Regions from separate parts of the Paenibacillus sp. FSL R5-0713 genome, predicted to be linked through region 1. Evidence: riboswitches for the same ligand, from Rfam matches in the RefSeq annotation. Region 1 holds a riboswitch; the other holds the start of a gene.
The links. A riboswitch is a leader RNA that binds a small molecule or an ion and turns the genes downstream of it on or off. The one in region 1 is predicted to bind FMN.

Region 1 (5,164 bases):
AGCTCAAGGCGGATGCCCTAACGGTACTGGTGCAGGTGGCCCAGGTTACACAATCAACTGTGAAATCAACCCGAACAAACATGAGCGTGGAACACTGGCTATGGCACATGCTGGCCGTAACACAGGTGGAAGCCAGTTCTACATCTGCTACCAACCACAACCACATTTGGATGGACAACATACTGTATTTGGTAAAGTAACCAAAGGTATGGAGTTCGTGGACGCTTTGGAAGGTAAAGACAAAATGGAGACTGTTGAAGTTGTAGAAGCTTAATAAGCTTTGTAACGTTGACTTACTTGATTTAAACTCGGAGTGCTTCTTTTTATAGAAGCACTTTTTTTATTTTCATCATGAAATAGTGCAAAATGAGCATAATGGATCTGGCGAAAGTTCTGGCATGGGGTTATTCTGTCGTTAGACGAAGCGACAAGGGAGGATGAAGAACCTTTGAATACAGTGGATCAATTACGTTTGTTAAAACAAGTCTATAGCGGACCCACACGATGGGACGAAAAACTACAGGCATCCCGACATGATGTTTCTCAGAGTATATCCACACCGGATTTAGAAGCGCTTGAGACAGCGGGGCATGAACCGAACCGGTTTGTACGTCCGGGGCATGATGAAACGATCACTGAGCTGAAACAACTTGCAAATCAATGGACGATAAATGAAGCAGCACAGGCCTTTGTCGCATCGATGTGGTCAGCACCCATGATCTGGCGCTCGCTGATTACGGGCAAGCTTATTGCAAGCGGTATGCCAAGCCATGAACACACGCCATATCCATCTTCGAGTACTTGTCAGATCTGCGGATTAAGCGTAGATCAAGCAACCGACTCGACGTTGCAATGGTATTGGCGCATGACCAATGGAACACCTTTGGATGGAAATCCCTTTGGACATGTACTGGCACTTCGAGAGCTAGCTTCCGCGCAGGAGCTTCCAATACCTAATGATTACGACCACTGGACACTCCGTGCGGTGTTAACGGTGCTGCGCCAATTACCTCCAAAAACACGCTACAGCAAAGCAGCAATAGCACTCAAGAAGGAACGTCTTTTGCCTACACAAAAGGAATATGCCTATCGGGACTTGCTTGAGACATTAGCTCTGATTGGCATACTGGATACGCCGGAACATCCCGGAATGATCACGGAATTTACTTCTTACATACAGCGTGACGCGCGCCCCAATGTGCGGGTTGAGGTACAGGCGCCTCTGGCGTGGTGGGACTCATCTGTCGGAATCAATGAGAACAACCTGAACAAGATATTCCATGATTTTGATCTGAGTAGCATATCTCTTGCGGATAAGCCTGAAGAGAGTCCACCTGTAAAGGAAACGATCCTGGGAGCATTGGAGAAGATGAGAAGTGTTCGAGGGAAAGTGCCAAAGAAATCTCCTGATGCAGGCACAGGGGAGGCAGAAGCTGGAGATGTGTATGCTGTTCGGGTCCAGGAAGGTGTATGGGTGACGGTATACTGTCATGAAGTCAGAGACAAACGCGTTATCGTTGAATATCTCGATGGTGTCTTTCCTGACATGCCGGGAAAAACCGATTTGCAGAGAACGTTTCGACCGAGAACGACTGGACGCTGGCAATGCTCGGCTATCGCGATCGATTCCACAAGTTGGGTCAGAAGAGTTGCGAGAGGTATTCCGCTTCCCAGTTCGCCGCTACCAGAACCTGACCGCTTGCCATTTCACAATGCCAAAGATTTGAAGCATATGGTGCGTTGGTGTTTTCCTGATATGTAGAATGCTGTGATGGAACTGAGAAGGATGTAAACTAAATCTAAAATCTAAAAACTTAAAATCGTGTCTCTTAGTGAGATGCGGTTTTTTTTTTGCTGTATCTTAGCTTATTAAAAGTTAGTATGTGACAAAAAGGAACAAAAAACAATTGATTTTTTGGCATTAAAGTGCTAACATCCAATTAATAACGAAAGCAATCCTTCAGGGCAGGGTGCAATTCCCTACCGGCGGTGATGCAGAGAGTGTAAGGACACATGTCCAGCACTTGATGCAAAGTCCGTGACCTGTCTGCCTGTGGCAGATGGCTGATCTGGTGTAATTCCAGAACCGACAGTATAGTCTGGATGGGAGAAGGAGAGGTGCAGACCTAACAGGTTTGCATTCAGCAGGAGTTTGGCTGTACAGTCACGATGTGTTTGTCTTGCACTGTACAGGGAAGATCCGGTTAGGCCGGACAGTTCCATACATATGCCACACGATAAAGCTCTTTACCTGTAATTGATGTTCATTAAGGTATGTGTCTATTTTCACTTGCCCGAAATGAAGTTTTGGGCAAAGTGTTGGCGTGCTGTATCCATTTGGCTCCTGTTGTTGACATTTGTCTCTCATCATCCCCATCGAACGGTTGTTCGACGGGGATTTTTTAATAAACAAGACTTTAAACCGCGGGGTGAACGGATTTGGAAATGATCAATGATGAATTTTATATGGCACTGGCACTAGATATGGCGGAACGAGCACAGGGACAGACGGGAATTAATCCGGTTGTTGGATGTGTGGTTGTGAAAGAGGGGCGTATTGTAGGCCTTGGGAGCCATCTGAAACGTGGAACCGGTCATGCGGAGGTACATGCACTGAACATGGCGGGCAGCGATGCAGAAGGCAGTACGGTATACGTTACACTTGAGCCCTGCAGTCATTATGGCAAGACGCCACCTTGCAGTGAACGCCTGATTCATGAAAAGGTAAAACGTGTTGTGGTATGTTGTGAAGATCCAAATCCGCAAGTATCCGGCAGAGGCATAAGCATGCTTCGTCAACAAGGCATTGAAGTTGAAGTTGGCGTACTGCGTGAGCGTGGAAGACGCATGAATGAAAAATTCATTAAATTTATTACAACAGGCCTTCCTTTCGTGACACTGAAAACGGCTACGACTTTGGATGGGAAAATTGCCACTCGCAGCGGAGACAGTAAGTGGATCTCCAACGAGTCCGCTCGTGAGATTGTGCATGCCCTTCGTCATCGTCACCAAGGCATTATGGTTGGTGTCGACACGGTGATCGCAGATAATCCGGAGCTTACAACCCGCTTGCAAGTGGAAGGCATCAGCCCGGTACGAATCGTGGTGGATTCCAAGTTGCGTCTTCCAGTAGGTTCCAAAATGGTTAAGGATGGTCTTGCTCCAACATGGGTATTGACAACAGACGAAGCCAGTCCTGAAGCTGCTGAACGTTTGGAAGCCTACGGTGTTGAAATTATCCGCTGTGGTCCTGGACCACGTGTGGATCTGTTAAACGGACTTAGCAAGTTGGGTGAGCGTGAGATTGGTTCGATTTTGCTTGAAGGCGGAGGCACTCTGAATGGAGCGATGCTGGAGGCACGGTTGGTCGATCGACTGCTCATGTTTATCGCTCCTAAGATTGTAGGCGGTTATGATACACCTGGCAGTTTCCGCTTCGAGGGTGTGGAACGTATGAATCAGGCAATTCAATTGAATCAGTTGGAGATCGAACAAGTTGGAGATAATATCAGCATTGGCGGTATTCCGGTGTGGCCTGAATAAATAAATTAAACAAGGGAGGCGGCAGCATGTTTACCGGTTTGGTGGAAGAAGTTGGTCAGATCCGGCGTATTGGTCGGAAAGGCGAAGCGATGGTCCTGAATATCGGAGCTTCCGCCATCATGGACGATCTGAAGATAGGTGATAGTGTAGCAGTGAACGGAGTATGTTTAACTGCGACAACGTTGGAAGGTGGCGGCTTTACCGCCGATGTCATGCCTGAAACGTATCGCCATTCCAATCTCAGTCAGCTGCAATCCGGCAGTAAAGTTAATCTGGAGCGGGCCATGCAATCCGGTGGCCGTTTTGGCGGACATATCGTTCAGGGCCATGTCGATGGTACTGGAGTGATTGGCAGTATAACACGTGATCAGAATGCGATTGTGTTTGAGATCAAGCCGGATGATCACCAGTTGTTCAAATACCTGATCCCCAAAGGATCGGTTACACTGGATGGCATTAGCTTGACCGTTGTCCATACATCGGATACCGCATTCACGGTTTCCATTATCCCGCATACCATTGGTGAAACTGTACTAAATGTGAAAAAGACAGGGGATACCATTAATATCGAATGCGATATTTTGGGCAAATATGTGGATCATCTGCTCCAGTATGGGAGAGGACATCGAGAGACGGGTGCTGGCAAGCCGCGCAGTATCAGTGAAGATTTTCTCGCCAATCACGGATTTGCATAAATAGAGAAAGAAATAAACTGGAGGTGGGACAATGTCAGAACAATCCATTTTGGACACGATAGAAGCAGCCATATATGATCTCATGCGTGGCAAACCCGTCATTGTTGTGGATGATGAAGATCGGGAGAATGAAGGCGATTTTATCGCTTTGGCTGAAAAGGCGACACCTGAAGTCATTAATTTCATGATTACTGAAGGTAGAGGTCTGGTCTGTGTTCCGATTACACAACAACGTGCGGATGAACTTAACTTGAAACCAATGGTTCAACAAAATACGGATTTCCACGGAACTGCCTTCACGGTCTCTGTGGACCACAAAGATACTACAACCGGTATCTCGGCACATGAACGCTCTATTACCGTGAAAGGTCTGATCGATCCTGAGGCGAAAGCCGGGGACTTCCGTAAGCCTGGTCACATGTTCCCGCTGATTGCAAAAGACGGCGGTGTACTTCGTCGTGCGGGCCACACAGAAGCGGCAGTAGATTTGGCCATTATGTGTGGTTCGTATCCCGCAGGCGTTATCTGTGAAGTGATTAAGGAAGATGGCACAATGGCCAGACTTCCGGATCTGCAGGAGATTGCCCGCAAACATGATCTGAAGCTGATCAGTATTCAGGACATGATTCGTTACCGTAATGAAAAAGAACAGCTGGTTCAACGTGAAGTGGCTGTACGTATGCCAACAGACTTTGGCGAGTTTCAAGCAGTGGCCTATACAAATGCTGTAGACAACAAGGAACATGTGGCTCTGGTTAAAGGTGAAATTGATGGTTCCAAACCTGTACTTGTACGGGTACACTCTGAATGTCTGACAGGCGATGTATTCCATTCCCATCGTTGTGACTGTGGTCCTCAGTTTGATGCGGCACTCAAACAGATCAATGAAGAAGGCAACGGCGTACTGCTTTATATGAGACAGGAAG
Region 2 (5,164 bases), 420 kb from region 1:
GATGAAGTTTTCATGCTGGAAAAAGTGGATTACCTTTCATCCCGATCCAGAGGTCTGATTGTTCAAGCTGTGCAGCCAGATGTAATAACCAATCTTCACGTCCCTTGGTTGCCATCACTTGAACACCCATTGGCAAACCTTCAGGTGTGAGATGCAGAGGTACACTTATCGCAGGTTGGCCGGTCAGATTCGCAAGCTGGGTGAAAGGTGTATACGTAAGACTGGGCTCAAACATTTCATAGATGAGTTGTTGCTGCTGGGTCTTGTCCAATTCACTAATTCGCATCAGATTATGGATCTGTTCGTCGTGAGGTGTTAATTCTCCAATCTTAGGCGCAGAAAAAGCATTAACAGGTGTGACGTAGAAGTCATAACGTTCAAACAAGATAGACATCTGAGCTGCGGCTACATCCCATTCAGCTAAACTATGTACAAATTCTGCTGCGGACACCTTTTTGCCAGCTTCAGCCAGAACCCAGGATTCAATCTCCATATCATCGGAGGTCAGAGCACGGCCCATGGAGCGTTCCATGGAAGAGATCATCGCGGCCATCTCTCCACTGTTCATCATGTAATAGTTCTCCATTAATCTGACGCCGTTGACTGGACTCAGCTTTTCTTCAACATGATGACCTTGTTCTTCCAACCAGCGAACGAGCTTGAATACAGACTCCTTGGCTTCTGGACTGACGGGTGTACCTACGGGCGAATCGGTTGTGTATGCAATTTTCAGTTTGCGTTGATGTGGATAGCTCATATCTGCCAAGTAACTGCCTGGAAAGAGTGGCGCATGAAACGCAGCTTCAGGCTGTATGACTTGTAAAGTATCCAGCAATGCAGCACTGTCCCGAACCGAGCGAGAGAGGGCAAAATCAATCGATGCGCCTTGCCATTGACGACCAACTCCCGGTCCTACAGGTGTGCGCCCGCGGGTTGGCTTCAATCCAAACAATCCGCTAAAGGAAGCCGGGATACGAATCGAACCGCCTCCGTCACTGGCTCCAGCCAGGGGAACAATACCCGAAGCTACAGCGGCAGCGGCACCACCGCTTGATCCACCTGGAGAGTGATTGATATTCCAGGGATTGCGACTTGGGCCATGGAGGCGGGGCTCCGTAATATTTTTCAAGCCAAACTCGGGCGTGTTCGTATGTCCTATGATGATAAAACCCGCATCACGGAGTCGAGTGACAAAATTGGAATTGCGTAATGCCCGATGCTCGCTGAACAGACGGGAGCCTGAAGTCAGAAATTCACCTTCCAAGGATTGCGAGATATCTTTCAGGAGCAGGGGCACACCGGCAAAAGGTTGTTCTCCAGGGCGAACCAAGCTTGCTTCCTCCCGTGCGCGAGTTTCGTATGTACGAATAACCGCATTGAGTTGCGGATTCACTTCTTCAAGGCGTGCAAACGCCGCTTCCAGCAATTCAACCGGGGATACTTCCCGGGATCGGATCAGTTCAGCCAAACCTACGGCGTCGTAGGAGGTATATGAGAATGAAGACATTATGATCGTTCCTCTCTGAATATAATTCATCTGTTTATTCCATATGTCATCGTACCACCGGATTGGACAAAAGACAAAACATAGAAGAGACGTAGTGCAATGATTTGCATATTCGATATGAGGTTGAAGGGAAAAGAGGGGAGGAGTTTCGATATCAGTTGCGATATCGAATAAAATAGGGGGTTAGTAGCTCGTATTACTCATTGAGAAAATGATCTAGTCATATCAATGGAGTGGAAATGAAAAAGCCATTGCTCATCTAATCCGATGTACAATGGCTTTCTTTTAATATTTGATAATTATTGATCTATATGTGATGCGGATATTACCTTACTCTGTTCGCAGCTTTGGTGCGGCATCGGCCACAGTGGATGATCTTTCTTGCTGTTTGGAAATGGCAAAGAGGGCAACCCAGATCAAGATGAAACCAAGCAACTGCTCCCATGTAATCAGTGTACGGAAAGCAATCCAGTTCACCAACACACCTGCCATCGGGAAGCTAAGCTCTGCGAGTGTTGCAACAGAAGCTTTGGTTGACGACAGACCTTTGTAATACAGCAGAAGACTTAGCAGACCTGGTAACAATGCCTGACCAAGAATATTGAGGATAACAGCAGTCTGTTCACCCGTTCCGGACGGAAATGTCCATGCTGCACCTTCGTTCCACGTCATAAAAATAAGGAGCGGGAGCGCAACGACAAAGCGAAGGGAGGTGACGGTTTCGTAACTCGCCTGTCCCAGCATCAATCGTCCCATAACGGTTGAACCTCCCCATAAGGCAGCAGCCCCAAGGGATAACAAGCTTCCAGCATGAATCCAGTTGTCCCAGTTACCTAATGGCAATGTGAAGCCGAATGTGAGCAGATACGTTCCTGCTAATGCGATGAAGAACAATCCACCGAAGCGACGTGGTAACGTCTCTTTCAATAACAGCTTAGCCAGCACGATAGCGAAGAGTGGTTGCATTTTTTGCAATAAAAGAACCGTGTTCGGATCATTATGAGTAAGTGCCATGGTGAACAACACCGTTGCGAGAGCTGAACCTCCCCATGAGATAAAGATCACGGCAATCCAGTGGCGAGCACGCAGGTTTTTCAGATCAGCCCGAAATTTCCACAGCACAGGAATGGCGATCAGACTGACAATGATATGTTCCACCAGTACAATCTGCGTGGATGTCATCGTATTTAGCAAAATAATGCGGAAGAGTGGGTCGACCCCCCATAAAGCGGCGCCGAGAACTACAAGCCAGAATCCGGTATTACTTCGTTCCTTGCGGTAAACAGGTGATGCTGCTGATGTCTTTTCCATATTCAGGACTCCTTCGTCAGAACACGGAATCTTCAGTTGGCAAAATCGACAAAAGCCCCCGTTTTGGTATATACCAAATAAACGGGGGCTCATCCAAGGACATGCGTCAGGAAAGAGGCCTTCCCGTGAACGGCATGTCAATGTGTTGATCTTCTCTCATCCGGACTGTACCGTCGGCCTTGGATTCACACCAAGTCAGTCGCTAAATGTCCTTTGTTAAGAACAAATAGCGAGTCGCGGGCTGGTTCCGAAGAACATCACCGCCGGTTGGGAATCGCACCCTACCCCGAAGATCCTATTCAATTATATAGTGGGTTGAACAAGCTGTAACATTAATAAGTTCATCTTATTCCTGTAAGCGCTAGCAGTTCAAGCATTTTTTTTAGAAAACGATTTTCCAGCTTCCTTGCTGTCTGCGAAGCAGCACAATCTGTCCTGCGTGATAGGCATCGTGAAGTATCCAGCGGGCAAGTTCGTGTGCCCATTTCTCTTCAGAGTCCATATAAGCAGCTTCAAGGTCTGACTCTTCAAGTGCAGCCAATTGATCTCGCAACTGTTGGGCTAATCGAGTTGTACTCTTCATCAGTGTATTCCATCCGGCTTCATCCGTTGCATCCCCAGGATTGCCAAATGTGTATTCATTGGAGTCTACAGCAGGAAGGGTAGGTTCTTTACCTTGCATGCGACATAATAAGCGATGATTGTAATAATACATATGGTTAACCAACTGCCAGATGCTTAATCCTCCTGAGGGTGGAATCCAGGCGGCTTGCTCTGCTGTAAGACCTTCCAAAGACTTCGACAAAGGTACAATCCAATTGCATTGATCCCATGTATCATCCTTTTGAATCAGTAACACATCTAATGCTGTTGTTTTCGTCATTGCCGTTCCTCCTTAAGTATTATTGTGATGTGTGACGTAACTAGCTAAAACTGATTAATGAGGTTACACTTAATATAACACATCAAAGACAGAGTGTAACCACCTTTATTGAATTAAGATGGTTACACTAAACGGAGGTAGACAATGGACAGACTTTGGACTGATTTTGTAAACAGCGATTATCACGATTGGCGTGGGGGAGATCGATCGGAGGACAGGCTCGGGAAGGCGAACTGGCAGCGAGATTTTCTGGATCGATGGCAACTTCAGGCTTCTGTTCCTGCTTCTCCAGAAGATGAGTTATTGATGAGAGACTTCAGGAATGAATTGATGGCTCTTGGAGCCCGCTTGTCTTCTGGAGCATCATTAACGGATGAAGAACAACAATGGCTGAATGATGTTATGGAAGCAGGGTATGTAAAAAGAACATTGACTACAATTGATCAGGGACTGAAACTCCAACTAATAGCTGTAGAAGCTCATTGGCAACAGGTTATGGCTGAGGTAGCTGCTGACTTTGCAACAACGTTGGTGGAGGGAGAAGGGGGCAGAATTCGGATCTGTGATAATTCGGATTGCCGCTGGATGTTCTATGATGATACCCGAAGCAGAACTCAGAAGTACTGTGATGATAAGATGTGCGGCAACCTGATGAAGGTCAGAAGATTTCGAGCCAAACGCAAAACCCAAAATTGAAAAATATTAACAACAGCTATATAATGTATATATACTAGCGAAATAATAGTCAGAAGCAGTACGGGTTCGTATGCAGGATGTAATCGTCTTTCAAACCAAAATAGATGGGAGATGTGTCTTGTGAAGACTAGTTATCTGTTGAAAAATGGCTGCGTGTTGTCGATGGATGCACGGATTGGACAGTATAAAAGGGCGGACGTTCTAATTCAGGATTCATTAATCATGGCGATTCAACCCGATCTGGATATTCCGGATGTGGAGGTCATCGATGCTTCATCCATGATTATTATGCCTGGGCTGGTGGATACACATCGGCATATGTGGGAATCACTGGTCAAAACAGCGGGAACCAATTGGTCATTGCCTGTTTATTTGCAGAATCTCTATTATGGTGCGATGGGAAGCAAGCTCCGCCCACAGGATAGTTATATTGCTAACCTGCTCGGTTCCTTGGAAGCGCTTAATGCAGGTGTTACGACAGTGTTGGATTGGAGCATGCCGTATTCCTCAGACCATACGGATGAACTGATTCGTGGTCTTCAGGATGCGGGGATTCGGGCAGTATTTGCTCACGGAGTTCCTGGTGAGACGAACTACTGGAACCGGGATAGTCAACTGACATATTCAAACGATGTGCGAAGAGTCAAAGAACGTTATTTTTCATCACGGGATCAATTGCTTACTTATGGGCTTGCTATTCGTGGTCCAGAGTTCAGTCATTGGGATACAACGGTAAAAGAGATCGAGCTGGCCCAAGAACTGGATGC

Region 2: another riboswitch for FMN. It lies ahead of MKZ12_RS17305 (DMT family transporter); the one in region 1 lies ahead of ribD (bifunctional diaminohydroxyphosphoribosylaminopyrimidine deaminase/5-amino-6-(5-phosphoribosylamino)uracil reductase RibD).

The regions. Positions count from the first base shown of each region.
Region 1 is NZ_CP150229.1:4,326,629-4,331,792, reverse strand. It holds gene MKZ12_RS19255 (peptidylprolyl isomerase) at 1-274, shown strand, start outside; gene MKZ12_RS19250 (hypothetical protein) at 458-1,762, shown strand; FMN riboswitch at 1,953-2,119, shown strand; gene ribD (bifunctional diaminohydroxyphosphoribosylaminopyrimidine deaminase/5-amino-6-(5-phosphoribosylamino)uracil reductase RibD) at 2,440-3,543, shown strand; gene ribE (riboflavin synthase) at 3,570-4,238, shown strand; gene MKZ12_RS19235 (bifunctional 3,4-dihydroxy-2-butanone-4-phosphate synthase/GTP cyclohydrolase II) at 4,270-5,164, shown strand, end outside.
Region 2 is NZ_CP150229.1:3,910,288-3,915,451, reverse strand. It holds gene MKZ12_RS17310 (amidase) at 11-1,507, opposite strand; gene MKZ12_RS17305 (DMT family transporter) at 1,838-2,818, opposite strand; FMN riboswitch at 2,963-3,116, opposite strand; gene MKZ12_RS17300 (DinB family protein) at 3,201-3,701, opposite strand; gene MKZ12_RS17295 (CGNR zinc finger domain-containing protein) at 3,846-4,397, shown strand; gene MKZ12_RS17290 (amidohydrolase family protein) at 4,509-5,164, shown strand, end outside.